3 regions of the Streptomyces sp. NBC_00080 genome follow, and region 3 is predicted to be linked to each of the others. Evidence: riboswitches for the same ligand, from Rfam matches in the RefSeq annotation. Region 3 holds a riboswitch; each other region holds the start of a gene.

Region 1 (10,240 bases), 6.2 Mb from region 3:
CGCGCAGCGGCCGGGCTTCGGAGAGTTCCAGCTCGGCGGCGCGTTCGAAGGCCGCCCGGGTGGGGGCCGCGCCCAGCAGTGCCTCCTCGGCCCGCCGGGCCCGCCACGGGCGATGGGCCAACGCCCCGAAGGCGATCCCCACCTGCGCGACGACACCGTCGGCGACCTCCAGGACCACGGCGACGGAGGCCAGCGCGAAGGCGTACGAGGTCCGGTCGCGCGCCTTGCGGTAGGCGGAGGGCAGCCCGGCCGTGGTGGCGGGCAGCAGGACGGCGGTGACGAGCTCGCCGGGTTCGATGACGGTGTCCCGCTCCGGTTCCTCCCCGGGCAGCCGGTGGAACTCGGCCGCCGCCACCCGGCGCACACCCGCCGTGCCGTACAGCTCGACCTCGGCGTCCAGCGCGGCCAGGGCCACCGCCATGTCCGACGGGTGGGTGGCGATGCAGTGCTCGGAGTACCCGAACACCGCGTGGTCGCGGTGCACGCCGTCCCGGGCGGCGCAGCCGCTGCCCGGCTCCCGTTTGTTGCACGGTTTGGAGACGTCCTGGAAGTACGGGCAGCGGGTGCGCTGGAGCAGGTTCCCGCCGGTGGTGGCGGCGTTGCGCAGCTGGCCCGAGGCGCCCGCGAGCACAGCCTGGGAGAGCACGGGGTAGCGGTCACGCACGCGTGGGTGCGCCGCGAGGTCGCTGTTGCGCACCAGGGCGCCGATCCGCAGCGACCCGTCCGGCAGCTCCGTCACCTCGTCCAGCGGCAGCCGGGTGACGTCGACGAGGGCGGTCGGCCGTTCCACGCCGAGCTTCATCAGGTCGACGAGGTTGGTGCCGCCGCCCAGATAGCGTGCGCCCGGGTGCGTGGCGAAGGCTTCGGCGGCCTCCGCGAGACTGCCGGCCCGTACGTAGGCGAAGGTTTCCACCGGATCACGTCCTCTGGTTGCCCCGGTCGTGCCCTTGGGCCGTCGGCCCCGTCATGTGCTGCCCGGTCATGTGCTGCCCGCCCCGCTCACGTCCTCGACGGCGTCGACGATGCGCGGGTACGCGCCGCAGCGGCAGAGATTGCCGCTGAGCCGCTCGCGGATCTCGTCCCGGTCCAGCGCGACCGGTCGTCCGGAGGGCGCCGCCGGATCCGTGACGTGCGAGGGATGGCCCGACTCCGCCTCGGCGAGCGCGCCCACCGCCGAGCAGATCTGTCCGGGCGTGCAGTACCCGCACTGGAAGGCGTCGCGCTCCAGGAAGGCCTGCTGGAGCGGATGCGGATCCTCGCCGTCGCCGGACAGGCCCTCGACGGTCGTGATGTCGCTGCCCTCCAGGGTGACGGCGAGCAGCAGACAGCTGTTGACGCGCCGACCGTCGACGAGGACGGTACACGCGCCGCACTGACCGTGGTCGCAGCCCTTCTTCGCTCCGGTGAGGTCAAGATCCTCCCGCAGCAGGTCCAGCAGCACGCGCCGGTGGTCGACGGTGAGGGTGTGCGGCTTGCCGTTGACGCGCAGCGTCGTGTCGGATCGGTGCGGCGACGACCGGGGGCCGTGCTCACTGCCCATGTGCGGGTCCCTTCCGGTGCGGTCCGTGGTGCCGTGGGGACCGCGTATCCAGACAGGGGCGTGTGACACGTCCCGGTACGAGGTAATTCATGCGCGGACGGACACGAGCGCCCGCAGGGCGCCCACCGGCGCCTACCGACCTACCTGCCGCCCCCCGACCCCTACCGGTCGGTGACCTCGGTTTCGTCGCCGCCGGTGGCACCGGTCATGCTCCCGGTGCCACCGGTGCGGTCCTGTTCCGGTGACTCCACCCGAGCCGCGGGAGCGGCGGACGCCACCGGGCGCAGGCCCTTGGTCGTCTCCTTGAACCGCTCAAGGGTCCGGCCCAGCTGCTGGAACGGCGAGCCGCTCTTCCTGGCCGGCGCCTGCCGCGGTTCCCCGGCCTCGGCCGCCGCCTCCCGGTACGCGGCCAGCGCCTCATGGGCGTGCTCGGCGGCCTCCCGGTACAGGTCCCGGGACTCCGTCATCGCCGCCAGCGCCTCCTTGTACATCACCACGAGCTTGCGTTCGCGCGCGAGCTCCTCCTCCGGGGTGAGCAACTGCCACTCCTCCCGCAGGGCGGTGAGCGCGGCGTCGGCGTCCTCCGGCAGCGGCCTGGGCAGCGCCGCGTAGCGCCGTACCGCGTCCAGCAGCTCGGTGGGATGCGTGCCGTCCAGGAACACACTGCGCACCGAGTGGTCGGCGGCGTCGTAGTCGGCCGGGGCGGGGATCCCCGGCAGCACCAGCGCCCCGCCGCGCGGCACCTCCACCCGGGCCTCCTTGAGCGCCCAGTTCACGGTGCGCAGCTGGTGCGGGGCCGCGCGGTGCTCGACGACCCGGTGGTGCAGGCCGGGCGGCAGCAGCGGGACCAGCGACCGCCGGCCCAGCTCGTCGGGTGTCATGGCCTCGTGCACGACGAGGTGGACGGCCCAGGTGTCCCGCAGGGCGCCCCGGAGCACGCGCCGCAGCTCCTTGTCGTCGGCCGGAAGCGGGTTCGCGACGAGGAAACGCTCACCGGTGACGGTCTCGTTGCCCCAGGGGGTGTCCGCCTCCCAGGACCAGAACATCCCGGCGGGCGAGGGCCACCGCTGGTCCCACGGCCGCTCCGCCTCCGCCGTCAGCGTCCATTCCTGGCCCTGGCCCGACCACTCGGCGAGCCTGAGCCGGGCACGGACGGTCACCTCCTCCGCGACCAGCCACCGGGCTTCGAAGGCCGTCTCCCCCTCGGGGGTGTCGGCGTCCGGCAGCTCCATGAAGTCCTGGACGGTCTCGGCGTCCTTGAGTGCCTGAAGGTGCTTGCGCAGGACGTCCGGAGCGGTGGGGCCGGTGTGACGGCCACGGGTCTGCCACACCGTGGAGGGCGTCGTGGGCGGAACGGTCGCGGAGATGTGGTGAGTCCATTCGTGAGTGCGGTGACGACGTGGCGACGACGTGCGAAGGCCAGTATCGCCCGCCGCGGGGGGTGTGCGATCAAGCGGGTCGGCGGCGTGGACACCGGTGGGCGCCCCGCCGGGGTGTGCCTTCCCCGGCGCGGCACAGGTCACGCGTCCGGATCCGGTCCACGGGCCGGTGGTCCGGGCGGGGGGTGTGCGCCACTCGTACGGGGTGTGCGCCGTTCACCACGGCCGGCACCCCCGCACCCATGGGCCCGCCGGCCTCCTGGACCCGAGAATCGGAGCCGGTGGACAGGGCCCGCTCTCCATCCGCGTCGGGGCGAGCCCTGTCCGTCGTCCCGCGGGCTTCCCTGCCGTCGACGGGATCCCGGCACCTGCGACGCGATCCGCGTGCCGCGCGGGCAGGCGCAGCATGCTGCGGCGGCCCGAGAACGAACGGCGTCCGCTGACCCACGCGGGCGGTCCGGCAGGCCGGCGATCAGACTGCCAGGCGACGGATCGCGACTGCGGCCGCGTCGACGCCGAGCACCAGTTCACGCGCCACCGCTCCCCCCTCCACCCGGGTCGCGCGCGCCGACCGGCACGGCCGCCGTGCCGCCGTCGGCTTGCCGGCCGGGGACCGGAACGGCCGCCTCCACGCCGCTCACCTGGTCGATCGTCCCCACCGGGGCAGGTCGGCCCGCCCGGACCGGCCGGGTCGGAAGCCGAACGCGCTTGTAGGCGGCCGGTTTCGGCGGCAGGGCCGGCGCTTCCGCATCGACCACGGAGTGGGGAAGATCGTCCATGACCTGTGCGTCCAGCGGATCCTGGAAGGAAGCAACGAGATCATGCACGTCATCGTGGCCCGCGGCCTGACGGAGGAATCCCGATGAACGACATCGAGGTGCCCGTCCTGCTGCACACCGCCGGCCGAGCCGCCCACATCACGCTCAACCGACCGAGGGCCATCAACGCCCTGAACCATGCGATGGTGCGCCGCATCGACGCCGCGCTGACGGCATGGGAGCGCGACCCGGCCGTCGAGACCGTCGTCGTCTCCGGCGCGGGGGAGCGCGGCCTGTGCGCGGGCGGCGACATCCGTGCCGTCCACGACGACGCCCGCGACGACGACGGCACCGCCTCAGCCGCCTTCTGGCGCGACGAGTACCACCTCAACGCCCGCATCGCCCGCTACCCCAAGCCCTACGTCGCCCTGATGGACGGCATCGTGATGGGAGGCGGTGTCGGCGTCTCCGCGCACGGCAGCGTCCGGATCGTCACCGAGCGGTCGAGGATCGCGATGCCCGAGACCGGCATCGGCTTCGTGCCGGACGTCGGCGGCACCCACCTGCTCGCTCGCGCCCCGGGCGAACTGGGCACCCATCTCGCCCTGACGGGCGCCCAGATCGGTGCCGGGGACGCGGTGTCGTGCGGGCTCGCCGACCACTGCGTGCCGTCCGCCTCCCTCCGGCAGTTGGCCGACGACCTCGCCGAACTGCCCGTACGGGAGGCCCTGGACCGTCATGTACAGCCCTTGCCGGCAGGAGAGTTGGCCGGACACCGGGCGTGGATCGACACCTGTTACGCGGCCGACACCGTCGAGGAGATCGTCCGACGGCTGTTCGCCCACGGCGACCCGGCGGCGAAGGAGGCCGCGGAGACCCTCCTGACCAGGTCGCCCACCTCGCTCAAGGTCACCCTGGCCGCCCTGCGCCGTGCCCGGCGACTCGGCTCCCTGGAACGGGTGCTGGACCAGGAGTACCGCGTCTCCTGCGCCGCCCTGACCACGCCCGACCTGGTCGAGGGCATCCGCGCCCAGGTCATCGACAAGGACCGGGACCCGCGTTGGTCGCCGGCCACCCTCGCCGAGGTCACCGCGGCCGACGTCGAGCGCTTCTTCACCCCGCTCGGCGAGCGCGAACTCGGGCTCGCCCGACCCGACACCACCGCGGAGGGGCTCCGCTGAGCGGGACCGGCATGGTGATCCGGGCCACCTGGCCGTGGAGAGTGGAATCACGCCAGGTGGGGCGGTATTGGCCAGGGGCCCGGCACGCGGTACCGTCGCTCTGATATCGACGACGGCGAGACGGAAGCCGGTGAGAACCCGGCACGGTCGCGCCACTGTGGACGGTGTACCCCGAAGGGGCACACACCGCGAGTCAGACCCGTGGCCGTCGTCATGTGCACCACCGAGATGGGACGCGAACTCCCAGAGGAGGTCCTGCCATGGCGCAGCATGTCGCCCAGCCGACTACCACCACGCCCGTCGTACCCGCCAAGTTGCCGTTGAAGGACATCGCCCCGTGGGCGGTCTTCTTCGGCGTCCTGATGCTGGTCCTGCTGTACTTCGTCGGCGCGGAGCAGGGCGCGACAGCCGTCGTCTCCGGCGAGGACGTTCACGAGTGGGTGCACGACGCCCGCCACCTGCTCGGTTTCCCCTGCCACTGATCCCGAGGGGAACCCCAGCACACTCATGAACTCCGCAACGGTAAGAAACCTCCTCGTGCGGGGCATGCTCGCCGGCCTCGGTGCCGGCGTGCTCGCCCTGATCGTCGCCTACTTCCTCGGTGAGCCGAACGTCGACAGCGCGATCGGTTTCGAGGAGTCGCACGCCGCGGGCCACGAGCACCACGAGGTGGAACTCGTCTCCCGCAGCCTCCAGTCCACCGCCGGCCTCGCCACCGGCGTGCTGATCTACGGGGTGGCCTTCGGCGGGATCGCCGCCCTCGCCTTCTGCTTCGCCCTCGGCCGGGTCGGCCGCTTCAGCCCCCGGGCGACGGCACTTCTGCTGTCGGGGGCCGCTCTGCTCGCCGTGTACGTCGTGCCGTTCCTGAAGTACCCGGCGAACCCGCCCGCGGTCGGCGACCCCGACACCATCGGCAAGCGCACCACCCTGTACTTCCTGATGATGGTGCTCGGCGTGCTGCTCGCGGTCGCCGCGGTGATCCTGGGCAAGCGGCTCGCACCGAGGCTGGGCACCTGGAACGCCACCGTCGCGGCCGTCCTCGGCTTCGTGCTCGTCATCGGGCTCGCCTACGAGTTCCTGCCGGCCGTCAACGAGGTGCCGAGCGACTTCCCGGCCGCCCTGCTGTGGCGGTTCCGCCTGTCCGCCCTCGCCATGCAGGTCACGCTCTGGGCAGGCTTCGGCCTCGTCTTCGGCGAACTGGCCGAACGGCTGCTGCACCCCAAGCCCGCCACGGTGACCGCGGGCACACCGGTGGCCGCCCCACACTGACCCGACCGGCACGACGTTGCGACGAGAGGGCCCACGGAACCACCCCGGGGCCCTTCTCGCGTTCACGAGCGCGTTCGCCAACCGACGCCGGATCAGCACTGCGAGCGCCGCGCGAAGATGGCGGCATGAACCTCCGACCGGCCGTCCGTACAGGGCAGCGCGACCTCACCCTGATCGCTTCTCTGGCCGGTCTCACCGTCACGCTCAGCGCGTTCGGGCTGCCGGCCGCCCATCCCGCCGCGTCGGTGGTCCTGGTGTTCCTCACGGGGCGGTTCGGCTTCGCGAGCGTTCCCGGGAACCCGAGGACCTGGTCGCCCGTACGATCGAGTCTGCTGTCATGGCCCGCGTTCCCTTCGCGGGCACCGACCGGATCCCCGGGGAGGGACTGTGATCGCCGTCGTCGGTGCCGGACTCATGGGCGCGGCCACCGCCTGGCAACTGGCCCGCCGAGGCCATGAGGTCACGCTCGTCGAGGCGTACGACATCGGCCATCGGCACGGAAGTTCGCACGGCAGCTCACGGATCTTCCGGCGGGTGTACGCCGACCCCTTCTACGTACGGCTGACCGGACAGGCCCAGGAGCAGTGGCGGGAGCTGGAGGACGACGGGTCGACCTCCTTGCTGCGCACGACCGGTGGGCTCGACATGGGCGAGGACCACGACCCGAAGGCGCTCGCCGACCTCCTCGGCGCGGCCGGAGTGCCCCACGAACTCCTGGGCGCGGAAGCCGCCGCGGAGCGCTGGCCGTACATCCGCATCACCGGGCCGGTGCTCCACCATCCGGACGCGGGCGTGGTCGACGCCGACGAGACCGTCGGGACCTGCGTCCGGCGGGCGATCGAACACGGAGCGCGGGCGGTCATCGGCACCCGCGTCACCGGCATCGACGTCCGGGGGAGCGAGAAGGTGCGTCTGCACACCGACGACGGCCGCGAGATCGTCGCCGACACGGTGGTGATCGCGGCCGGCGCCTGGCTGCCCGAGCTCGAACTGCCCGTCAACCTGCCGCCGTTGGCGGTGACCCAGCAGCAGGTCTTCCACTTCCGGCAGCGGGACCCGTCCGTCAGGTGGCCGACCCTGATCTGGGACGGCGCGCTGCACCTCTACGGCCTGCCGTCCGGAAGTGACGGGGGCCCGCTCCCGGCGGTCAAGGTCGCCGAGCACGACCGCGGCACCCCGGCCACCGCCCGCACCCGCAGCGGGGTCGTCGACCCGTCGTCGCGGACGCGCGTGAGCGGCTTCGTCCGCGACCGCCTCCCGGGCCTCGAGCCCGACCCGGTCGCCGAGGCGACCTGCTTGTACACCACCACCCCGGACGAGGACTTCGTCCTGGACCGCCACGGGCCCTTCGTCATCGTCTCCCCGTGCTCCGGACACGGCGCGAAATTCGCCCCGCTCATCGGCGCGATGGCCGCCGACCTCGCCACCGGCCGCGCCGAGCCGCATCCCCGCTTCCGCCTGGGACGCACGGCATAGGTCCGGAGAGCGGTGCGGTCAATGCCGGTCGCGCCGGCACTGCCGGACCTGGATCCAGGGCCGGGGGCAGCCGGGGACGGTGACCAGCACCCGGCCGCGTCCACCCGCGTCCACCCGGTCGTGCGCCTCCGCGATGTCCGCCAGCGCGAAGCGGCCGCCGACGTCCACGGTGAGGGCGCCGGCCGCGGCCGACGCGGCCGGCTCGCGGGCGGCCTGCCGCTTCGGGTGAAGTCGGTGATCTCGTGGTCTGCCGGTGTACGCAGGCGCTCCAGCATGCCGGCGTGACCGGCCTCGGTCAGACTGAGGACGAAGCGGGCGGCGCCGGCCCGGGGGTCCGCCTGACGATCCAGGAGTCCCGCCCTGGCCAGCCGGTTGATCGCCGGATAGAGGCTGCCGTCGCTGACGGGTCGCGTGGAGCCGATCAGCTGGGAGACCTTGCGGCGCACATCATGGCCCGGCAGAGGGCCTTCGGCGAGGAATCCCAGGATGGCCAGTTCCAGCATGGGGTCGTCGTCTCGCCGATCGCATCGATTCGATGTGTACCTCGATTCGATGACGCCCTCCGGCCGACTGCGCGGGCGCGGAATTGTTCAGGCCACTCACGTGCTGTTGTATCCACAGAGGCTGGTACGTCGACGGTGTGCGAGCGAGCGGTTCGCATGGCCGGGACGAGAGATACGGAAGGTGCTGAGATGGCAGCGCAGACGCAGAGGGCCGTGCTGGCGGGCGGATGCTTCTGGGGGATGCAGGACTTGATCCGCAGGCTCCCGGGCGTGACGGCGACCCGGGTCGGATACACCGGGGGTGACGTACCGAACGCGACGTACCGCAACCACGGCACCCACGCGGAGGCCATCGAGATCCTCTTCGACCCCGAGAAGACCGACTTCCGCACGCTCCTGGAGTTCTTCTTCCAGATCCACGACCCGAGCACCAAGAACCGCCAGGGCAACGACATCGGCCTCAGCTACCGCTCGGCGATCTACTACGTGGACGACGAGCAGAAGCGGATCGCCGAGGACACCATCGCGGACGTGGACGCCTCCGGACTGTGGCCGGGCAAGGCCGTCACCGAGGTCGAGCCGGTCGGTCCCTTCTGGGAGGCCGAGCCCGAGCACCAGGACTACCTGGAGCGTTACCCCGAGGGCTACACCTGCCACTTCCCGCGCCCGGGATGGCGGCTTCCGGCCCGCACGCAGGGCTGAACCACCGCGCCGAGGCCCCGGACCTCTGCTCCAGGGCCTCGGCGGGCAGGACGTAAGGCGGGCAGGACGTCCTGCCCGCAGGCGTAACGCGGGTCGGCGAGTTCCGGGCCTTCCCCACGGCGGGTCATCGATCTGGCCGCCGATGCCGGAGCGGCCTTCGGGAACGGCCGGCAGCCCGACCGCCACCTGATGCCGTACCTGCTCCTGTTGCTCATGCCGCGGATGGCCGGGGGAAGCGCATCCCCGTGCCCGAGGCGCTGGAAGCGCAGTCGCCGGCGCCTCGTCACCTCTCCCTGCCGCCACTTCGTGTCTGGGGGAAGTCCGAGGAGGCCCTAGGGATGAAGTCCGGGTCCGTAAGGGCAGGAGCGGGGAAGCTTCGGGGCACAAGGGCGGGAGCCGGGCGGGGCGCGCGTGGTGCGCGGACGTCCCTCCGAGCCGGTGGTACCCGCAATCCGGTGCCCGGGACCGGGCGGGGGAGGTCGGGCAACCTCCCGTTGTCGTGCGGATATCTGCCGGTTTCATGATGTCCATCGGTCTTCGCGGTCAGGGCGGACGGTTCCGGAAAGTCCCCCGGCCGGGCACAACTTCTGCTCGACGTCGGTGAGTTGGAGAGAAGCACGAAGGGTGGACCCGTCCGGCATACTTGCGGGCGCGGACCACCCTGCTCACCAGCACGCAAGCCAAGGCCCAGCGCGTGGTTCGAGCGCTGACGCACACTTCCGGGGAACAGTCGTCATGAACAACCTTCAGCCTTCGGACCCGACATCCATAGGCGGCTATCCGTTGCTCGGCCGGCTCGGTGCGGGCGGCATGGGGCAGGTGTTCCTGTCCCGTACGGGTTCGGGCCGGCTGCTCGCGCTGAAGACGATCCGCGACGATCTCAGCTCCGAGCCGGGGTTCGAGGAGCGGTTCGCCCGCGAGATACGCAACAGTGACCGCGTCCGCTCGCCGTGGACCGTGACCGTCGTGGACTACAGCGCCCCGGGCCAACGCCCGCAGTGGCTGGCCACCGAGTATGTGCCCGCGCCGTCGCTCGCCGAATGGGTCACGGCCCACGGTCCGCTGCCGCAGGCCGCGTTGCTCGCCCTCGCCGCCGAACTGTGCGGCGCCCTGCAGGCCGTGCATCAGGCCGGCCTCGCGCACCGGGACGTCAAGCCCGGGAACGTCCTGTTGGCACGCGACCGTCCACGGCTGATCGACTTCGGTGTCGCACGGGCCGCCGACGACAGCCGCCACACCCGCCTCGGCGTCTCCGTGGGCTCCCCCGGCTTTCTCGCACCGGACCAGGCCATCGGCAGCGTCGCCGCCGAACCCGCCGACGTGTTCTCGCTGGCCGCGACGCTGGTGTACGCCGCGACCGGACGCGGCCCCTTCTCGCGCGCGGGGGAGCAGATCCCCGCGGCCACCCTGATGTACCGAGTGGTCCACGAGG
Region 2 (10,240 bases), 770 kb from region 3:
GGGCGGGATGTCCGCGGGGTCGGTGTGCAGGCCGAAGAAGACGAAGAACACCGCGGCGAACAGGTCCCGCAGCGGGGTGAGGAGACTGCTGGCGCCCTCGGCGACCTCGCCGGACAGCGCGATGCCGACGAGGAAGGCGCCCACGGCCGCCGAGACCTGGAGCTGCTGGGCGATGCCCGCGACGAGAAGGGTGAGGCCGAGGACGACCAGCAGGAGCATCTCGGCGTTGTCGGAGGAGACGGCGCGGCTGATGAGACGGCCGTGGCGCAGCGCCACGTAGAGGACGGCTCCGACGGTCCCCAGGGCGATCAGGAGGGTCACGGCTCCGCCGGCGAGGCTCACCCCGGCGAGCAGGGCGGTGAGGATGGGCAGATAGAGGGCCATGGAGAGGTCTTCCAGGACCAGGATGCCGAGGACGACCGGAGTCTCGCGGTTGCCGAGCCGGCGCAGGTCGCCGAGGACCTTGGCGATGACGCCGGAGGAGGAGATCCAGGTGACTCCGGCGAGGGCGACGGCGGCGACCGGGCCCCAGCCGAGCAGCAGGGCCGTCGCGGCGCCCGGGGCGGCGTTGAGCGCGAAGTCGACCGCGCCGGAGGGGTATTGGGTCTTCAGGCTGGTGACGAGTTCGGAGGCGCTGTATTCCAGTCCGAGCAGGAGCAGCAGGAGGATGACGCCGATCTCCGCGCCGGTGGCGACGAACTCCTCGCTGGCCTCCAAGGGCAGGATGCCGCCGTGGCCGAAGGCGAGCCCGGCCAGCAGGTAGAGGGGTATGGGCGAGAAGCCCACGCGTCCGGCGAGGCGTCCCAGCAGGCCCAGGACGAGGATGATCGCCCCGAGTTCGATGAGCAGGGCGGTGGTGTCGTGCACGGGCGTCTGACCTCCGTCGGTCGAAGTCGGTGGTGGCGTCTGTGCGTACGGGCGTGCGGGTGTCCCGAAGTGGCTCGTCGCTGCGTCAGGGAGCCGGAGAAGGGCGCGGGTTGCCGCCGTGAGCGGCGGACTGCGGCGCGGGCGAGGCGGTACCGACCGCGGGACTGCCTGTTTCCACCGCGCGGGCGAGGAAGGCGTCAGCGCACGGGGTGGTCGCTCAGGACGGTACCGCCGGTATCGGGAACGCCGTCGCGAGCGGCGTTGTCGACGCGCACGTGGACGACTCGACCCATGTCACGCCCCCCATCACGTCGGCGGCGACCGCCGGCCCGTTGCTCCACGGCCGGGCGGAGCGGCGCCCAGCGGAGTGTAAGCGCTTGGTAAAGGATCCTAGCGCACGCCGAAAGGTGAAAATCATAGAAATAAGGATCAGATGGGGTGAATGAGGAGGAGAGCGATGTCGTCGCTGCGTGGGGTCGAGCGGCGGGCGTGCCGGACGAGGGCATCGGCGAGGGCGCTCATGGTGCCGGGCCCGGTACGGCCGAGTTCGCGGGCGAGGCCGTTCACGGCGTCGTCGATGTCGATGCCCGGGGCTTCGACCATGCCGTCGGTGTAGAGGGCCAGCACCGAACCGGGAGGCAGCGGGATCTCGATGGACTCGTACGGGGCGTCCGGCTCGATGCCCAGCAGGAGGCCCGGCGGCACCTGGAGGACTTCGACGCGGCCGTCGGGGTGGCGCAGCAGCGGGGGCGGGTGGCCGGCGCTGGCCAGGCACGCGCGGTGCGTGGTCAGGTCGAGGTGGACGTAGAGGCAGCTGGTGAACAGGCCGGGGTCGAGGTCGGTGAGCAGGCGGTTGGTGCGGGCGAGGACTTCGTCCGGAGCCGCGTCGGCGTTGGCGTGGACGGCGGTGCGGACCTGCCCCATGAGCGCCGCCGCGTTGACGTTGTGCCCCTGGACGTCGCCGATGGTGGCCGCGGCCGTCGTGGTGTCGAGGCGGATGAGGTCGTAGAAGTCGCCGCCGATGTCCATGCCGCGGGTGGCGGGGAGGTAGCGGGCCGCCACGTCCAGACCGGGGACCCGGGGCAGGGTGTGGGGCAGCAGAACGGCCTGGAGGTTGTGGACGAGCTGGTGCTGGGTGTCGTAGAGACGAGCCCGGTCCAGCGCCTGCGCGATCAGCCCGGCGGTGGAGGTGAGGACGGCCCGCTCCTCCGGAAGGAAGGGGCGGGGCCGGTCGTAGGCGAGCACCAGGGAGCCGACGGGCCGTCCGGAGGTGATCAGCGGCAGGAAGGCCCAGGCGGCCATGCCGTCCTGGAGGACCGCGGGGGGATACGCGCGTCTGAGCTCGGCGAAGGTGGCGAAGAAGCCCGGAACGCCCGTGGTCAGGGTGTGCACGGCGGGGGTGTCGGAGGTGAGCGGAACGGCGTCGAAACGCTGCATGAGGTCGGCGGAGTAGCCGCGGTAGCCGATGATCCGCAGCCGGCCGTCCTGCGCCGTCATCAGCGCGAGGGCCCCGGCGCCGAAGGCGGACGGAAGCTGTTCGGCCACCTGGTCGACCACGTCCCGGACCCCGACGGCCTCGGTGAGCGTGGCCGCCAGGTGCATCAGGTGGTAGAGGGTGGCGGCCCGGCCGGCCGTGGCGGCGGCCGCCGGATGCGGCCGCGGCGGGCCGGTGAGCGGGGCGTGGGCGTGCGCCGAGTGGGTGGGGGTGATGTACACGCTGATGCCGGAGGCGTCCGGGTGCAGCCGGAAGGACAGCCACCGGTCCGGCGGCCGCAGCGCGGTGAAGGAGGTCGGTTCGCGGCTGATCAGGGCCGCCCGGTAGCTGTCCTCGGCGATCGGGTCGTCGAGCCAGGGCAGCGCCTCCCACGGCTTGGTGCCGAGCAGGTCGGGGACGGCGGAGCCGAGCAGCCGGGCGGCCGAGGTGGTGGCGAAGGTGATGCGGCCGTCCACGTCCAGCGAGCAGCAGCCGCCGGGAAAGCGCTCGGCGAAGTCGACGGCGGACTGCGCCTGGGCCGCTGCGACCGGCCGGGCCCGGAGCGGCGGCAGCACCCGGGGCACCCCGCCGACCCGCACGGGGTGTCCGTCTGCGGCGGCGCGTTGCAGCAACCGGCCCAGCCGGAGGCACAGACCGGTCATGGCCTCCCGTTCGCGCACACTCAGCTGCGCCGGGTGCGAGGCGGGCCACTGGAGCACCAACCCGCCCCGGACCTCCTCGCCGGTGGTGATCGGGGCGGCGGCCAGCGAGAAGCGGTACGGCACGACGAGCGACAGACGCGGATATCGGCGCGCCATCTCCTCCGCGCCGCCGATCCACACCAGGCGTCGTTCCCGCACGGCGTCGGACACCGGGGACGCGGCCGTCAGCGCCACTCGCGCCCAGGGCATGGAGATCTCCCAGGGAAGTCCGCCCAGTACGGCGAGCCGCAGCACCGGTTCGCCGGCCGCCGGCAGGTACACGGCGGTCACGGAGGCGCCGGTCTCCTGTGCGGACTCGGCGAGGACGGTGTCCAGCGACTCCGGACCGCGGCCCCCACCCGACCCGGCAGCGACAGCATCCGGCACGCTCTCACCTTCCCCGCAGCGCAGGGGCGCTCGCTGAACGACGCGCAGGCCCCCGGGCGCCGAGGGCCGTCACCCCTACGGCGGACCCTACGCCGACCGTGCGGACCCGGCATTTCGTCGGGCCCGCGGACGGCGTCCGTGCGCCGGGGTGAGCCGTCGTCCGCCGTCTTCGCGCCCCACATCGCCGCTTGTCAGCGCCTCTGTGCGGGCACTACTGTCACCACGCCTTGGTGAACGGGAAATCCGGTGTGATGCCGGTGCGGCCCTCGCCACTGTGATCGGGAAGTCCGGCTCCGGCCCTCGCGGGCAGCCACTGGGTCCTTGGGACCCGGGAAGGCGGAGCACGGGCGGTGGTACCCGTGAGCCAGGAGACCGGCCAAGGCACGTCAACCATCCACGAGGTGCTGGAGAGGGTCTGTTCAGCCATGCACATAGCCGAGGGTTTTCTGCCTCCGGCGCATGCGATCGCCTGGAGCGTCGCATCCGCGCCATTCGTCGTCCACGGAGTACGGTCACTCACCCGTGAGGTCAAGGAGCACCCCGAGAGCACCCTGCTCCTCGGCGCCTCCGGAGCCTTCACGTTCGTACTGTCCGCGCTGAAACTGCCTTCGGTGACCGGGAGTTGCTCACACCCCACCGGCACGGGGCTCGGCGCCATCCTGTTCCGGCCGCCGATCATGGCGGTGCTGGGCACCATCACCCTGCTCTTCCAGGCCCTGTTGCTCGCCCACGGAGGCCTGACGACGCTCGGCGCCAACGTCTTCTCGATGGCCGTCGTCGGACCCTGGGCCGGTTACGCGGTCTACCGGCTGCTGCGGCGGTTCGACGTGCCGCTGATGGTCACGGTGTTCTTCGGCGCGTTCGTGGCCGACCTGTCCACCTACTGCGTCACCAGCGTGCAGCTGGCGCTCGCCTTCCCGGACCCGAGCAGCGGATTCCTGGGCGCGCTCGGCAAGTTCGGCTCCATCTTCGCCGTCACCCAGATCCCGCTCGCGGTCAGCGAGGGGCTCCTCACGGTGTTCGTGATGCGACTGCTGACGCAGTCCAGCAAGGGTGAACTGACCAGGCTGGGCGTGCTCGTGACCGGCCGTCGGACCAAGGCCGGCGCCGACGCCGGAACCGAGGCCGGGACCGAGGCGGTGGCCCGGTGAGCCGCAACGCGAAGATCAACGCCCTGCTGCTGTTCGTGGTGGCCGCGCTGGCCGTCCTGCCGCTGGCCCTCGGGCTCGGCGACCACAAGGAGGAGCCGTTCACGGGGGCCGACTCGGAGGCGGAGACGGCGATCACCGAGATCCGGCCGGACTACGAACCCTGGTTCTCGCCCCTGTACGAGCCGCCGTCCGGCGAGATCGAGTCGGCACTGTTCGCCCTTCAGGCGGCCCTCGGTGCGGGGGTCCTCGCCTACTACTTCGGTCTGCACCGGGGACGGCGGCAGGGCGAACTCCGGGCCCTGGCACAGCGGGACACCACGACCTCGACGACCTCGGCAGCAGCGAGGCCCTCGACGACGACGAGGGCCTCGCAGAGCACCGAGAACCGCGAGAACGCCGGGAGCACCGGGAACACCGGGAACACCGGGAGCACCGGGAGCACCGGGAGATCCCATCCCTCCGGGAGCGCCTCCGAAGCGTCCGCTCCCGAACGGACCTGAACCCGCGTGCTGCCGATCGACGCGGCGGCGCACAGCAGTCGCTGGCGCCACCGCCATCCCGTGGACAAGGCCGTGTTGGGCCTGGGCCTCACCGTGCTCGCCATCTCCCTGCCGCCCTGGCCCGGCGCCGCCCTGGTCCTGGTGACTGCGCTCGTCATCCTGCTGGGGCCCGCGGGGGTGCCGGGCCGGCGGCTGTGGCGCGCCTACCGGGTACCGCTGGGCTTCTGCGTGACCGGTGCGCTCACCCTGCTCGTGCGGGTCGGCGGCCCGGACCGGTTCGTGGCCCTGGCCGACGGCGGTCCGGTGCGCGCCGGGGAGCTGCTGCTGCGCACCTCGGCGGCCTCCCTCGGGGTCCTCCTCCTCGCGTTCACCACTCCGATGTCCGACCTGCTGCCCCGCCTGGTCAGGGCCGGGGTGCCCGCGCCCGTCGTGGACGTCGCGCTGGTGACGTACCGCATGAGCTTCCTGCTGCTCGACTCCGTGCGCCGGATCCGGGAAGCGCAGGCGGCCCGGCTCGGGCACAGCACCCGGGCCGCGGAGTGGCGTTCGCTGGCCGGGCTCGGCGCCACCGCGTTCGTCCGTGCCTTCGACCGGGCGGCTCGCCTCCAGGACGGGCTGGCCGGACGCGGCTACGACGGCACCCTGCGCGTCCTGGTGCCCGAGGCCCGGGTCTCCGTCCGCTTCACGGCCGCCAGCGCCGCGCTCTTCGCGGGCCTGGTCGGCCTCACCCTCGTACTGCAATCCGTACTGGAAAGGCCGCTGTCATGAGCGAGCCCGCACTGGTCGCCCTGCGGGGTGCCTCCTTCGCCTACGAGGACGGCCCGGCCGTGCTCAGCGGCCTGGACTTCGAGGTCCACGCGGGGCGCGCGCTCGCCCTGCTGGGCCGCAACGGCAGCGGCAAGACCACGCTGATGCGGCTGCTGAGCGGTGGCCTGCGGCCGGGCGAGGGCGAGTTGCGGGTCGAGGGGCGCCCGGTGACGTACGACCGCAAGGGGCTGACCCGGCTGCGTACGACCGTGCAGCTGGTGGTCCAGGACCCGGACGACCAGTTGTTCGCCGCGTCCGTCGCCCAGGACGTGTCGTTCGGACCGCTGAACCTCGGCCTGCCCGACACCGAGGTGAGGGACCGGATCGAGGAGGCGCTCGCGGCCCTGGACATCACCGCCCTGGCCGACCGGCCCACCCATCTGCTCTCCTACGGCCAGCGCAAGCGCACCGCGATCGCCGGCGCCGTCGCGATGCGGCCCCGGGTGCTGATCCTCGACGAACCGACCGCCGGGCTCGACCCCGACGGTCAGGAGCGGCTGCTCGCGATTCTCGGCCGGCTGCGCGAGTCCGGCACGACCGTGGTCATGGCCACCCACGACGTCGACCTGGCCCTGCGCTGGGCCGACGACGCGGCCCTGCTCACCCCGTCCGGCGCGCGCACCGGCCCCGCCACCACGACACTCGCCCGCACGGACCTCCTCCAACAGGCGGGCCTGCGGCTGCCCTGGGGAGTCGCCGCCGCCCGACTCCTGCACGTCCACGGCCTGCTGACGGACTCCTCGACCGGACCGCGCACCGCGGAGGAACTGGCCGCACTGGCCGCGACGCCCGCACCCACGGTCCCCGCCGAAGGCCGACGCCCCCGCGACGGTGTCCGCAGGCCGCCGACAGCCGACGCACGGGAACCGGACAAGTGATGATCGCCCCATGGAGCGGATCATGGATCTCGACGAAGCCGTTGCCGCCGTCACCGACCGCCGGACCGCCTGGCGGGCCGGAGGACTGACGGTCGGCCCTGTGACCTGGCGCGACGCGGCAGCCCCCTGGCCACAGCGGCTGGAGACCGACAGGGCCGAGGTGACGGATCCCGACTCGATCGGTATCCATGTCCGCGGCCCGCACGAGGCCGAACTGCTCGTCGTCCTCTACCGCGGCGGGTGGGCCGACATCGACTACCTCGCGAGCATCGACGACGCGGGCGTGCTCCCCACCCCGGCGATGACCTCCACCCAGCAGTTCGGAGCCCTCCTCGACACCTGCATGACCCGCGTCTTCGGCCTCGCCCCCGCCGGCGGGCAGGGTCCCCCGAAGAGGGGCAGTCCCGCTCCGAGGAGCGCGGGCACCACGTGCGGCCGGAGCTCGTCGATGAGGCCCTCCCCCAGGTACCGCGATCCTACGGTGCCGATCATGACGGGGTGCTCCTGAACTCCTGTTGGGCGCCACCGCCTTCACCCTCGCGTCGATCGGGACCCGGCGCTTTCGATACTCCTGGACGATTTGCCTGCGGCCCCGCGCGGCTCATCGCATGCGCCCCGCGCCGGGCGCGTCAGCGCGCGCCGACGAGGCCGCGCGTACGTTGCGGCGGCGCCCGTCGTACGGTCGTCGCCGGGGGCCGCCCGGCGGGACGTCTCGCGAGGTGGTGCCTCGGCCCTGCTCACCGTGGGCACTTCCCGTACCCGCGGTTCCGACCCATGAATGGTTTGATATTCAACTATGACTCGACGGATCTTCATAGACAAGCAGAGCCCCAAGGCCTACCACGCGCTGGTCCAGACGTCCGAGGCCGTGCGGGCGACCGCCGCCGACGCCGGTCTGGAGCGCACCGTCGTGGAACTGATCAACCTGCGCGTCTCGCAGCTCAACGGCTGTGCGTTCTGCCTCGACCTGCACACCAGGGCCGCCGTGCGCGCCGGTGAGGACATCCGGCGGCTGGGTGTCCTCGCGGCATGGCGGGACACCGACCTCTTCAGCCCCCTGGAGCGTGCCGCCCTGGCGCTGGCCGAGGCGACCACCGTGCTGTCCGACGCCGCCGCGCAGGAGGCCGCGTACGCCGACGCCGTGGAGGTTCTCACCGAGGACCAGACAGCGGCGGTGATCTGGGTGGCGGTCACCATCAACGCCTTCAACCGGGTGTCCGTCCTGAGCAAGCACCCGGTGCACTAGCAACCGCGGCCCCCGTGGGCCCGCGGCCGCCCGACGTCTCAGCGCGGGCCCGTCGGCGCCGGCCCCACGGCGCACCCTGGGCGCCCGCCGGTTGCGCGGTGTCGCGTCCGGTAAGAATCGTCTGGCCCGATGCGCGCCGACCGCCCCACCCGTGGAGGACCGCCCATGCCCCGTCCAGCCGCCCCCGACGGCCCGGAATCCGTCAACGCGGAGGCCTGGCAGGCCTACGCGACGCACCACCTGCGGCGCGGCACGGTCCTGGCCGAGGCGGAGCGGATCGACTGGGGATTCCCGGGCGCCGGGCCGGACGTGGCCTTCCTCGGGGAACTGGCCGGCCGGCGCGTCCTGGACCTCGGCTGCGGTCCGGCCCGGCACGCCGCCCGGCTCGTCCGCGCGCACCGGGCCACCGTCGACGCGGTCGATCGCGCTCCGGGCCAGATCGAGCGGGCCCGGGACCGGTACGGCTCACTGCCCGGCCTGCGTCTGCTCTGTGCCGACGCCGTCGAGCACCTGCGCACCGCACGGCCCTACGACGTGATCTACTCCGTCAACGCCGTGCCGTTCATCGACCCCCGGCGGCTGTTCCCCGCCCTGGCGACCGCGCTCGCTCCCGGCGGGACGCTCTGTTTCTCCGTGCTGCACACCAACTCCGACGGCGAAGGCCCCACTTCGGAGTTGGTGGCGCGGCCGGAGACCCTGCGGTTCGCGGGCGGCGGCGAGACGACGGTGCGGATGTGGGTGCCCACCACCGAGCAGTGGCAGGACCTGCTCGCCGAGCACGGGCTGCGTCTGGAGGACGTGGTGCCGGTGACATCGCCGGACCCCGCCAACCCCGCCGCCTACCGGGTCCTCCGGGCCAGGCGCCCCGTGCGCGTCTCGGCCCGTGCCCGCTCCGGCCGCCCGCCCGTCGCCCAAGCGGCGATCGGCGTCGGCGCCATCCTGTACGGGCCCCGGGGGCTGCTCCTGGGCCGTCACCGCGGGGGCACCTGGGAGCTGCCCGGAGGCACGGTGGAACCCGGGGAGTCGCTCCAGGAGACGGTGGTGAGGGAGTTGCGCGAGGAGACCGGGCTGCGGGCGGACCCGTCGAAGGTGCGCCTGCTGGGCACCCTGCTCGACCGGGTGGAGGGCATCGTGCGGATGACCGTCGGCGCCGTCGTCACCGACTGGGAGGGCGAGCCGGCCGACCAGCCCGGCGAGAGCGTCGGCGACTGGCGCTGGTACTCGCCGGACCGGCTGCCGCCGTCCCTTTTCGTGTGCAGCGCCCAGTCCCTCACCGTCTGGCGCCCGGACCTGCCGATCGATCACGCCCCGGCCCACTTCACCCCGTTCGCCGGGTACGACGGCCAGGTGCGCGGCGATGACGACTGACCCCGCCGGGGCCCCTCGCGTCCGGGTCCGCCCCCTGGTCCGCCCCCGGCTCCCGGCCGACCTGGACGGTTGCGTCGCCGTGCTCGCGCTGGTGCACACGCACAGCGGCTACCCGGTCGACCTGCCCGAACGGCCCGCCACCTGGCTGACTCCGGCCGCCCTGCTCGCGGCGTGGGTGGCCGAGCTGGACGGGCGGATCGTCGGGCACGTCGGTCTGTGCGGTGCCGGGAAGGAGGACGCGGCGGCGATCCTGTGGGACGGCCGGGCGGCGCCCGCGGTGATCAGCCGGCTGTACGTCTCCCCCGAGGCCCGCGGCCACGGCGTCGGCGCGGCCCTCCTGGCACGGGCGGCCGGGGCGGCACGCGCCCGGGATCTGCACCCGGTCCTGGACGTGGTGGCCGCCGACCCCGCGGTGTCCTTCTACGAGCGGCTCGGTTGGCGGCTCCTCGGCACCGCCGACCAGCGGTGGGGCCCGACCCGGACGGTGTCCGTGCGCTGCTACGCCGCCCCGCATACGGCCGCTCGGGCGACCGAGTAGCACAAGGGGCCGGCAGCCGCTGCCGAACGGCGGTGCAAGCACCCGGAATCGTGCGTTTCCTCACCCGTTCTCGTGATCTTCCCGCCCGCCCCTCTGGCGGGAGTTCCCGCAGGTCATGAGAAAGTTGCGGCCCAAACTACCCAGGGGGGTCTGTGACACGACATCAGAAGCGGTTCGGGGTGCGCAGAAAGCCGGTGACACTGCTCGTCGCGCTCGGCACGATGGCCGGGGCGGCGCTCGCGGGGGCGGCCCCGGCCGACGCCGCGACCTGGACCACCGTGGCGGCGGGCGTGGCGTACCGGCAGTACGACCTGTCCGCCGCC
Region 3 (10,240 bases):
GTCGAGGTCGCCGGTGCGGGGGTCCTGCGGGAGGTAGCCGACCTCGCCGGAGCGCGTGACCTGACCGGCGGCCGGGATGCCCTCGCCGGCCAGGACCTTGGTCAGCGTGGTCTTGCCGGCGCCGTTGCGCCCGACCAGACCGATGCGGTCACCCTTGGCCACACGGAAGGAGGCGTTCTCGATGAGGATGCGGGCACCGGCGCGCAGCTCGATGCCGGAGGCGGAGATCACGGACAGACTCCAGAGCGGGGGTCGTTGGCAGGATGGACGGCCGAGGACGTTCCCGCCGTCTAATGCGCGAGGAGAATGGCCATGGGGGCCAGTCTAACGGGACCGTGCAAGCACTTTTTCTGCGTTCAGGTGTTCGATCTTTCCGCGCTCCCGCCGGATCCTCCTCCCGGGGGCGTTGTCGGTGGTGGGTGCCAGACTGGGCGGCGGATGACGAATCCGGCATGGATCACAAGGGAGTGATCGGCATGGCAGGCACGAACAGCGGGCGCCCGAGCATCTATCCGACGGTGCTGTACACCGACGCGAAGGCGGCGATCCGGCAGCTCACGGAGGCGCTGGGGTTCGCGGAGCTGTCCGTCTACGAGGGCGAGGACGGCTCGGTCGTGCACGCCGAGCTGGTGCAGGGCAACGGCGCGGTGATGCTCGGCTCGAAGGGCCGCGGCGGGGTCTTCGACACGGCGATGAAGGACGCGGGTCCGACCGGGGTGTACGTCGTGGTGGACGACGTCGACGCACACCACCGGCGGGCCGCGGAGCACGGCACGGAGATCCTGATGCCCCCGACGGACCAGGACTACGGCTCCCGGGACTACATGGCCCGCGATCTGGAGGGCAACCTCTGGAGCTTCGGCACCTACGCGCCCGAGATACAGGGCTGAGAGCCCCGCCGGAGCCCGCGCCGAACTCGTTCAGCTGCCTCCGGTGTGCACCTGGAAGGCGGCTCGGCGGACGGCCTTGGCCAGCGCCGGGTCGGGGTGCGCGGCGGCGAGCGCCACCAGCACCTGCACGGTGCGCGGATGTCCGACGGCGCGCACCTCGGTCAGCAGGGCGGGCACGGTCGGCTGGAGCGCGGACTCCAGGTGACGTACGAGCATCGGCGCCTCCCCGTGGTCGGCGACGGCCGCGGCGGTGTCGACCCACAGCCAGGTGGCCTCCTGCCGGGTGAGCACCTCGTGGGCGTCCTCCGGGTCGACGCCGTCGTGCTCGGCGAGCCACAGCAGCGCGTACGGCCGCAGAGCGGGTTCGTCGACGACCGCGCGGACATCGGGCTCGGCGGGGGCGCCGACGACGCGCAGCGCCTCGAAGGCGAGACCGCGCAGCAGGGCGTCGTCGCCCCGGGCGGCGAACAGCAGCTCGGCGACGGCGCTGCCGACGGTCCGGGCGGCGAGCCAGGCGCGGTACTCGGCGCGGGCCGCGTTGGGGCGCAGCTGGGCGCAGCCGCGGAGCATGGCCTCGGCGGACTGCTCGATGTTGCCGGCGGGGCTCTGCGCGGCGACGCAGATCTGCTCCAGCTTGACCCAGACCGCCCAGCTGCCCAACGGCGTCAGCGTGGCCTGTCCCGCGCCGTAGGTGAGGGCGCCCACGGCGGCGAGGGCGCGCAGGGCCCAGTCGAGGAGGGGGGCGAGTTCGGCGTCCTGGGCGGGCTCCGCCGGGTCGGCGTCGACGGAGAGGACCGGGGCGATGGGGATCGCGGGTTCCGAGCCGGCGCCGTAGGGCACCTCGCAGCGCTCGGTGCGCAGTTCGGTGACCCGCTGGCGCAGCAGGTCCAGGAGCTGCTCCACGGGGACGGGCCCGGCGGAGAGTTGGAGGAAGGAGAGCACCTGGGGCATGGCCGAGACGACCTCGGCGACGGCGGCGGGCTCCTGGTCCCCGGGTTCCGGGGAGGCGAGCGACCAGGCGTCGAACAGGGCGACCCAGCCGCGCAGGACGGCGCTGTCGTCGCGGTTCCAGGCGCGCAGCCGCCAGCCGGGGCGGGCGCTGTCGCCGTGCACCTCGACGAGGCCGGCGAGCCGGGCGGTGTCCCAGTCGGCGCGGATCCGGTCCGTGGTCAGGCCCAGATCACTGGCGGCCCGTTCGGCGGTCGCGTCGGAGAGGGTGGCCTTGCCGTCGGTCGTGGCGGCGTCTCGGCCGGGGCCGAGGGCGTTGTCGGCCCAGCGGGCGACACGGGCCGCGGCGGCCAGTCCGGAGCGCGCCATTCTGGCCAGCTCCGCGGAGGCCGGGGTGCCCTCCGGCGGGCGGGGTGCGGGGCGGCGCGGGCGCCGCTCGTTCACAGCTGAGGGGGCGGCGGCCAGGGGTCGCGGGCGGACGAGTCGAAGCCTGGAGTCGCGCGGGATACGGGACGTCACGGGTGCAGTCTTCCGGTTGACGGTCCGAAAACCCAAACGGAATGTCACGGCGGGCTACGGGACTGGCCAAGGCACGGGGTTCCGTGACGGGCGGAGAGGCGCCTTCAGGCCAGTGGTACGGGCTTAAACGGAACCGGTGGCACCGGTCCGGCCGTGTGGTCGGGGCGCGTCCGTGCGCGTCGCGTCGGCGGGTCACATGAGCGGGGTCAGGAAGCGGCGCAGGGCCTCCTCGTAGGCCGTGGGGTCGGGGTTCCACATGGCGCCGTGCGGGGCGTGCGGGACGGTGTGCAGGGAGACCAGCTCGGGGCGGAGGCGGGCGAGACGGCGGGAGGCGCCCCAGGGGGCGACGGTGTCGTCGGGGCCGTGCAGGACGAGGGTCGGGACCCTCAGCCGGTCCGGATCTGCGGCCGCGTCACCGTGGCCGCCGGGCCCGGCGTGCAGACCGGTGCGGCCCTCGGCGGCACGGACGGCGAGCGGGAGCAGCGCGCCCGGGGTGTGCCGGGCGGCGGCCAGGGCGCGCACCGTCGCCCGCCAGTCCAGGACCGGGGAGTCCAGCACCAGCCCGGAGACGAGATCGCGCAGCCCCGAGTCGGCGGCGGCCCGCAGGGCCATGGTCGCGCCGGTGGACCAGCCGAACAGGACGACGCGTTCGGCGCCGTAGCGCACGGCGTACCGCATCGCCGCGTCCAGGTCGCGCCACTCGGTCTCGCCGAGGTGGTTCAGGCCGTCCGGGGAGCGGGGCGCGCCGAGGTCGCCGCGATGGGCGAGGGCGAGGACGGGGAAGCGGCGGCGGTGCAGGAAACCCATGAGGTTGAGGGCGTGTTCCCGGGTGGTGCCCAGGCCGTGCACGGCGATCACCCAGGTGCGGCGCGCGCCGGGCACGAACCAGGCGGGCAGGTTGCCCAGCTCGCCGGGGATGTCGATGTCGGCGTGGTCGAGACCGAGGGCGCTGCCGGGGTTGCCGACATACAGGTTGGGGGTGAGCCAGACCGCGTCGCCGGCACTCAGGGTGCCGTGGGTGACCCGCTCCAGGCGGCGCACGACGGTGTCGGCGGAGTGCGGGGCGGTGGGCAGGACGGGGCCCACGACGGCGTGGGAGCCGTTGCCGGAGAGGCCGTAGGTGCCGGGTCGCAGTGCGGCCAGGTCACGGGTGAGGGTGATCCGGCCGGCGGCCGTGCCGTGCACGGTGAGCCGGGGTTCGGTGGGCAGGGGCCGGCCGGGCGGCGCCTTCAGCGCGGCGTCGCTGGCCAGCCGGCCGGCGGCGACACTGACGGCGGCGGCGGCCAGGGCTGTGGTGACGGCGGCGGCCGTCGCTTTGACAGTGCGCACCCGTCCAGTGTCCTGGCCCGCCTTCCTCCCGGCCAGTGGTGGAGCTCGTCGGGGGACGGCCGGTCACTCCGGCTGCCCGTACCCGCGCAGTCGCTCGCCCGCCTCCGCGACCTGTTCCTCCGTCAGGAGCGTGGGGTTCAGGCCGGGCACGGACGAGGCCGTCAGCCACAGGCGGCACATCCACTCCAGTTGGGCCGTACGGTCGTAGGCCTGGTCGAGGGTGGTTCCGTGGGTGAGGGTGCCGTGGTTCCGCAAGAGGCAGCCGCTCCGGCCGACGAGGGCGCGGAGCATGTTCTCGGCCAACTCCTCGGTGCCGTAGGTCGCATAGGGGGCGACCCGGACGGTTCCGCCGAGCGCGCCCGCCATGTAGTGGACGCGGGGAAGCTCGGTGACCAGGGTGGAGACGGCGGTCGCGTGCACGGCGTGGGTGTGGACGACCGCCCCGGCGTCCGTGGTGCGGTAGACGGCGAGGTGCATGGGCAGCTCACTCGTCGGGCGCAGGGTGCCGAGCACCTGCCGGCCGGCCAGGTCGACGCCCGTGACGTCGTCCGGGGTGAGCCGCTCGTAGGGCACGCCCGACGGGGTGACCAGCACGGTGTCGCCGACGCGTACGGAGACGTTGCCGGAGGTGCCGACGACCAGCCCGTCGGTCACGGTACGGCGGGCCGCCGTCACGAGCGCCTCCCAGGCCCGCGCCTCCTCCAGGACCGCATGTCTCCCCCGCCGCTCCGCCACGTTCTGTGCGCCGTCCCGGTGACCCCGGGCGTCCCCCTGCTCGGGTCGCTGCTCAGCCATGCGGCGATCCTGCCAGGAGGCACCGGGGGCCGCCGCCGGGCCGTTCCGCGGCGCGTACCGCTTCGCCGGACCGGACAAGTGCTCGGGCAGGGAGCAGGCCGCGTATTTCGTACACAATGGCGGCGGCCGGAGCGTCGACGGCCGGGCCCCGCCGCCCGTGGTCGACGTCGGGTGCCACCCCTGCGACGGGGCGCCGATGCCACGTGCCCGGCCGAGGCCCGGACGGTCATGCGGATCACGCCCCGTGGGTCGCCCGTCACGGGGCGTCCGACGCCGGGACACCGGCGGCCGGACCGCCGACAGGTACCTTCGGACGGCCCTTCCGACGGCACTTCTGACAGTACGCCGACAGCGGCAGCCGCCGGGTGACCAGAATCTCTTCTGCGGCTCCGGGAGCCGGTTGCGCGGGCCCGCCAAAGACGGGTGACCGTACGGCGCTTGACCCCGGCCCCGGCGCGGCGACGGAAGACCGCCACACCCCCCTTGCACAGACACCCGGATGCCCTTCTCAGTTCATCTTCCGTTCACCCAGATTGCTTACGGTCAACGCGCCAATGACTTCGAACGATTGCCTGGGTAAATGGAAAACTTCTCGCTGATCCTCGCGATTGTGGTCGTTACCGCACTCGCGTTCGATTTCACGAACGGTTTCCACGACACCGCCAACGCGATGGCCACCACCATCTCGACCGGTGCACTCAAGCCCAAGGTTGCGGTGGCCATGTCCGCCGCGCTCAACCTTGTGGGAGCTTTCCTCTCGGTGGAGGTCGCCAACACGATCTCCAAGGGTCTCGTCGACGAGACCGGCATCCGTCCCGAGGTCATCTTCGCCGCCCTGGTCGGCGCGATCCTCTGGAACCTCCTGACCTGGCTGGTGGGCCTGCCCTCCAGTTCCTCGCACGCCCTGATGGGCGGTCTGATCGGCGCCACCATCGCCTCGGCCGGTATGGGCGCGGTGCACGGTGACGCCCTGGTCACCAAGGTGCTGATCCCGGCGATCGCGGCACCCATCGTCGCGGGCGTCGCGGCGATGCTCGCGACCCGCCTCTCCTACACCCTCGGCAAGAAGGCCGACGGCAAGGCGGCGGCCAAGGGCTACCGCGCGGGCCAGATCGCCTCGGCCGGCCTGGTGTCCCTCGCCCACGGCACCAACGACGCGCAGAAGACGATGGGCATCATCACCCTGGCCCTGGTGGCCGGCGGTGCCGTGGCCCCCGACTCCGACCCGCCCACCTGGGTCATCCTCTCCGCCGGTCTGGCCATCGCGCTCGGCACCTACCTCGGCGGCTGGCGCATCATCCGCACCATGGGCAAGGGCCTGACCGACCTCCAGCCGCAGCAGGGCTTCGCCGCCCAGACCAGCGCGGCCACGGTCATCCTGGCCTCCTCGCACCTCGGCTTCTCCCTCTCCACCACGCACTCGGTCTCCGGTGCGGTGATGGGCGCCGGGCTGGGCCGCAAGGGCGGTGTGGTCCGCTGGTCGACGGCGACCCGGATGTTCGTCGCGTGGGGCCTGACCCTCCCGGCCGCGGCCCTGGTGGGCGCGCTCGCCGAGTCCGTCACCGGCCTGGGCGACTGGGGCACGGCCCTCGTCGCGGTCTTCCTGATCGCCTCCAGCGCGGCCATCTGGAAGGTCTCCCGGCGCGAGGTCGTCGACGCCTCGAACGTCAACGAGCCCGACGAGCCCGCGGGCGTCGTCACGACGGCGATCGCCGCCGTCACCCCGCCGCCCACGGGCACCCTGGCCGAGGACCTCACGGACCTGACGGCCACGATCCCCGGCCCGGCGGCAGAGCCCGCGACCCCCGCCGCTCCCCCGGCCGCGGCCGTCTGAGCCCGCGCACCCGGCACGAAGGAAGAGAAGCAGCATGAAGATCGACTGGGCAGCCCTGGGCTCTGTCTTCGGCGTCAGCCTCGTGGTCACCGTCGGCCTCGTCGCCCTGTTCACCCTCGGCGTCATGGGCCTGTCGCGGCAGGAACGCGCGTCGGCGCAGGGCGGCTCGGCCACCCTCGCGGTGACCGGCGCGTACGCGTGCTTCGCGGCCTGCGCGGCGGCGGTGGCGTACGGGATCTCACTGATCGTCGCCTGACGCACCATCCGAACACCCCTGGGGTGCGGGACGGATCACCGTCCCGCACCTCTTGCCGTTCGCGGCCCCGCCGACCCGCCCTGTGTGGGGTTCTGCACACTCGAGCCGCGCAGGTCAAAGGCAAGTTGACGGCTCTCGCGGGCCGTGGTGGACTGCCCGAGCCATGTACGGCAGCAGAAGAGGAAGCCGGTGTGAATCCGGCGCGGTCCCGCCACTGTGACCGGGGTAGAAACCCCCGGGAGCCAGGAACTCTCGCCGCCGGTCTCGTCGAACCAGGGCGTGGACACCCTGAGTGAGGACATATCGCCATGCTCGCTCGGCCGTTGAGGTACAGCACCAGGTCGCTGCCCGACCCCACGGCCGGCTGAGCCGATGCGTGCCGATCGCCTCTACGCGTACGGCGCCGCCACCGGCCTTCTGGGCGACCTGCTGCTCGGCGATCCCCGCCGAGGGCATCCCGTCGCCGCGTTCGGGCGGGCCGCCGGTGCCGTCGAGCGGCTGTTGTGGCGGGACCACCGGGGAAGCGGAGCCCTGCACGCCGTCGTGTGCGCCGGCGGGGTCGTGGCCCTGGGCGCCGTCGCCGAGCGGGCCGTACGCCGCTCCCCCGGCGCCACCGTCGCTCTCGTCTCCGCCGCCACCTGGGCCGTGGTGGGGGGCAGTTCACTCGTCCGGGAGGCCCGGGCCATCGGCCGGGCGCTCGAAGCGGGGGACGTCGAGGCCGCCCGGGAGCGGCTGCCGCATCTGTGCGGTCGGGATCCGCAGGCCCTGGACGCCGACGGGATCGCCCGGGCGGTCGTGGAGTCCGTCGCCGAGAACACCTCCGACGCCGTCGTGGGGGCGCTGGTGTGGGGGGCCGTGGGCGGGGTGCCGGGCCTGGTCGGGTTCCGGGCCGTCAACACCCTGGACGCCATGGTCGGTCACCGGTCGCCGAGGTATCTGCGCTACGGCTGGGCCGCCGCCCGTCTCGACGACGTCGCCGGATGGCCGGGAGCCCGGCTGACCGCCGTGCTCGCCGCCCTCGCGGGGGACGATCCGCGGGGCGCCGTGCGCGCCTGGCGGGCCGACGCCCGCCGGCATCCGAGCCCCAACGCCGGGCCGGTGGAGGCATCCTTCGCGGGCGCCCTCGGCGTGCGGCTGGGCGGGACCCTGTCGTACGCCGGGCGGGTGGAGCACCGGCCCGTGCTGAACGGCGCGGCCGGGCGGCCCGTCGTCGCCCGGGACATCGAACGTGCCGCGCGGCTCTCCCGCCGCGTCGGTCTGCTCGCGCTCGGCGTCACCGTCGCCGCGCGCGTCGTCGCCACGAACATCGTCGCGAGCAGCCGGCGCAGCCAGAGGAACCAGAGGAACCAGCTGAAGGGGCGTACGACATGAGCGGGGGTCTCCTCGTCGCCGGCACCACCTCCGACGCCGGCAAGAGCGTCGTCACGGCCGGGATCTGCCGGTGGCTGGTGCGGCAGGGGGTGAAGGTCGCACCCTTCAAGGCGCAGAACATGTCCCTCAACTCGTTCGTGACGACGGAGGGGGCCGAGATCGGGCGGGCCCAGGCCATGCAGGCCCAGGCCTGCCGGGTGGAGCCGACCGCGCTGATGAACCCCGTGCTGCTCAAGCCGGGCGGTGAGCAGAGCAGTCAGGTCGTGCTCCTCGGCAAGCCGGTGGGCGAGATGACCGCCCGTGGGTATCACGGGGGGCGGCAGCAGAAACTCCTCGGAACCGTTCTCGACTGCCTCGCCGAGTTGCGGGGCACGTATGACGCGGTGATCTGTGAGGGGGCGGGCAGTCCGGCCGAGATCAATCTGCGGCGGACCGACATCGTGAACATGGGGATCGCGCGGGGCGCGCGGCTGCCCGTGCTCGTCGTCGGCGACATCGACCGCGGGGGCGTCTTCGCCTCCTTCTTCGGCACCGTCGCCCTGCTCTCGCCCGAGGACCAGGAGCTGGTCGCCGGGTTCCTGGTCAACAAGTTCCGGGGGGACGTCTCCCTGCTGGAGCCGGGCCTGGAGATGCTGCACGGGCTCACCGGGCGGCGGACGTACGGCGTGCTGCCGTTCCGCCACGGGCTCGGGATCGACGAGGAGGACGGGATGGGGGTCCCCCCGCCCGAGCGGAGCCGAGAGCGGGGGAGGGTCTCGCTGCGCGGGACCGTACGGGAGTCGAACACCGCCCCGCCCGTCGGCGAGGACGTGCTGCGCATCGCCGTCTGCGCCGTCCCGCTCATGTCCAACTTCACGGACGTGGACGCGCTGGCCGCCGAACCCGGCGTCGTCGTGCGGTTCGTGGACCGGCCCGAGGAACTGGCCGACGCCGACCTGGTGGTGATTCCGGGGACCCGGGGCACCGTCCGCGCCCTGGAGTGGCTCCGGGAGCGGGGGCTGGCCGAGGCGATCCTGCGCAGGGTCGCCGAGCAGCGGCCCGTCCTCGGCATCTGCGGTGGCTTCCAGCTCCTCGGCGAGCACATCGAGGACGAGGTCGAGAGCCGGCTCGGACAGGTGGCGGGCCTCGGAGTCCTCCCGGTCCGGGTGCGGTTCGCCCGTGAGAAGACCCTCACCCGGCCGGTGGGGCAAGCCCTCGGCGAGCGGGTCGAGGGGTACGAGATCCATCACGGGGTCGCCGACGTCCAGGGGGGCGAGGCGTTCCTCACCGACGACCGCGGACACGGCCTGGACGGCTGCCGGGTCGGACAGACCTGGGGCACGCACTGGCACGGCTCGCTGGAGTCGGACGGATTCCGGCGGGCCTTCCTGCGCGAGGTGGCGGCCGCCGCGGGCCGTCGTTTCGTGCCCGCCGCCGACACCTCGTTCGCCGGGCTGCGCGAGGAGCAGCTCGACCGGCTCGGCGACCTGATCGAACAGCACGCGGACACCGACGCGCTCTGGCGGCTCATCGAGTCGGGCGCGCCGCAAGGACTGCCTTTCATTCCACCGGGAGCGCCCGCATGAGCACAGTGTTGTTGTTGTCGACCGCCGACACGGATCTGCTGGCGGCCCGGGCCGCTTCCGGCGCCTCGTACCGGATCGGCAACCCGACCCGGGTGGACGTCGCCGGGGAACTCCCCGCGCTCCTGGACGGCGCCGACCTCGCGGTCGTCCGGCTGCTCGGCGGCAAGCGGGCCTGGGAGGACGGGCTCGCCGCGCTCAAGGCGTCCGGCGTGCCGACCGTGCTGCTGGGCGGCGAGACCGTGCCCGACGCGGAGTTGATGGCCGAGTCGTCGGTGCCCGCCGGCGTGGTGGCGGAGGCGCTGCGGTATCTCGTCGAGGGCGGGCCGGCCAACCTGACCGAGCTGGCCCGGTTCCTCTCCGACACCGTGCTGCTGACCGGTGAGGGATTCGTCGAGCCGCAGAAGATGCCCGAGTACGGCGTCCACGGCGAGCGTGCCTTCGTCGAGGGCCGGCCGACCATCGGGGTCCTCTTCTACCGGGCGCACGAACTCAGCGGCAACACCGCCTTCGTGGACACGCTGTGCGACGCCGTCGAGGCACACGGCGCCAACGCCCTTCCCGTGTACTGCGGTTCGCTGCGCGGGGCGGACCCGGGGCTGTACGAGATCCTCGGGCGGGCCGACACCCTCGTCGCCACGGTGCTCGCCGCCGGCGGCGCGCACGCCTCGCAGGCCTCGGCGGGCGGGGACGAGGAGGCCTGGGACATCGGCGCGCTCGCCGACCTCGACGTCCC

What was found. Region 3 has a riboswitch for cobalamin ahead of OHU34_RS32490 (cobalamin biosynthesis protein). Riboswitches for the same ligand answer to the same signal wherever they lie in the genome.
Region 1: linked by a shared signal. The riboswitch ahead of OHU34_RS04890 (CbtB-domain containing protein) and the one ahead of OHU34_RS32490 (cobalamin biosynthesis protein) in region 3 are both predicted to bind cobalamin.
Region 2: linked by a shared signal. The riboswitch ahead of OHU34_RS36115 (energy-coupling factor ABC transporter permease) and the one ahead of OHU34_RS32490 (cobalamin biosynthesis protein) in region 3 are both predicted to bind cobalamin.

What each region holds. Positions count from the first base shown of each region.
Region 1 covers NZ_CP108235.1:1,097,437-1,107,676, reverse strand. The annotation lists gene OHU34_RS04910 (FAD binding domain-containing protein) at 1-913, opposite strand, end outside; gene OHU34_RS04905 ((2Fe-2S)-binding protein) at 980-1,540, opposite strand; gene OHU34_RS04900 (hypothetical protein) at 1,702-2,871, opposite strand; gene OHU34_RS04895 (enoyl-CoA hydratase/isomerase family protein) at 3,782-4,858, shown strand; cobalamin riboswitch at 4,935-5,082, shown strand; gene OHU34_RS04890 (CbtB-domain containing protein) at 5,119-5,340, shown strand; gene OHU34_RS04885 (CbtA family protein) at 5,366-6,127, shown strand; gene OHU34_RS04880 (FAD-dependent oxidoreductase) at 6,515-7,603, shown strand; gene OHU34_RS04875 (hypothetical protein) at 7,622-7,771, opposite strand; partial or broken gene OHU34_RS04870 (PadR family transcriptional regulator) at 7,942-8,106, opposite strand; gene msrA (peptide-methionine (S)-S-oxide reductase MsrA) at 8,296-8,808, shown strand; gene OHU34_RS04860 (protein kinase domain-containing protein) at 9,544-10,240, shown strand, end outside.
Region 2 covers NZ_CP108235.1:8,058,598-8,068,837, reverse strand. The annotation lists gene OHU34_RS36125 (cation:proton antiporter) at 1-867, opposite strand, end outside; gene OHU34_RS36120 (SpoIIE family protein phosphatase) at 1,297-3,429, opposite strand; cobalamin riboswitch at 3,641-3,825, shown strand; gene OHU34_RS36115 (energy-coupling factor ABC transporter permease) at 3,855-4,580, shown strand; gene OHU34_RS36110 (energy-coupling factor ABC transporter substrate-binding protein) at 4,577-5,080, shown strand; gene cbiQ (cobalt ECF transporter T component CbiQ) at 5,087-5,848, shown strand; gene OHU34_RS36100 (energy-coupling factor ABC transporter ATP-binding protein) at 5,845-6,765, shown strand; gene OHU34_RS36095 (hypothetical protein) at 6,788-7,273, shown strand; gene OHU34_RS36090 (carboxymuconolactone decarboxylase family protein) at 7,562-8,011, shown strand; gene OHU34_RS36085 (bifunctional class I SAM-dependent methyltransferase/NUDIX hydrolase) at 8,177-9,379, shown strand; gene OHU34_RS36080 (GNAT family N-acetyltransferase) at 9,369-9,917, shown strand; gene OHU34_RS36075 (phosphodiester glycosidase family protein) at 10,070-10,240, shown strand, end outside.
Region 3 covers NZ_CP108235.1:7,289,622-7,299,861, reverse strand. The annotation lists gene OHU34_RS32525 (ABC-F family ATP-binding cassette domain-containing protein) at 1-231, opposite strand, end outside; gene OHU34_RS32520 (VOC family protein) at 477-890, shown strand; gene OHU34_RS32515 (hypothetical protein) at 921-2,357, opposite strand; gene OHU34_RS32510 (alpha/beta hydrolase) at 2,550-3,686, opposite strand; gene OHU34_RS32505 (class II aldolase/adducin family protein) at 3,750-4,481, opposite strand; gene OHU34_RS32500 (inorganic phosphate transporter) at 5,062-6,315, shown strand; gene OHU34_RS32495 (hypothetical protein) at 6,350-6,571, shown strand; cobalamin riboswitch at 6,702-6,844, shown strand; gene OHU34_RS32490 (cobalamin biosynthesis protein) at 6,944-7,942, shown strand; gene OHU34_RS32485 (cobyric acid synthase) at 7,939-9,507, shown strand; gene cobN (cobaltochelatase subunit CobN) at 9,504-10,240, shown strand, end outside.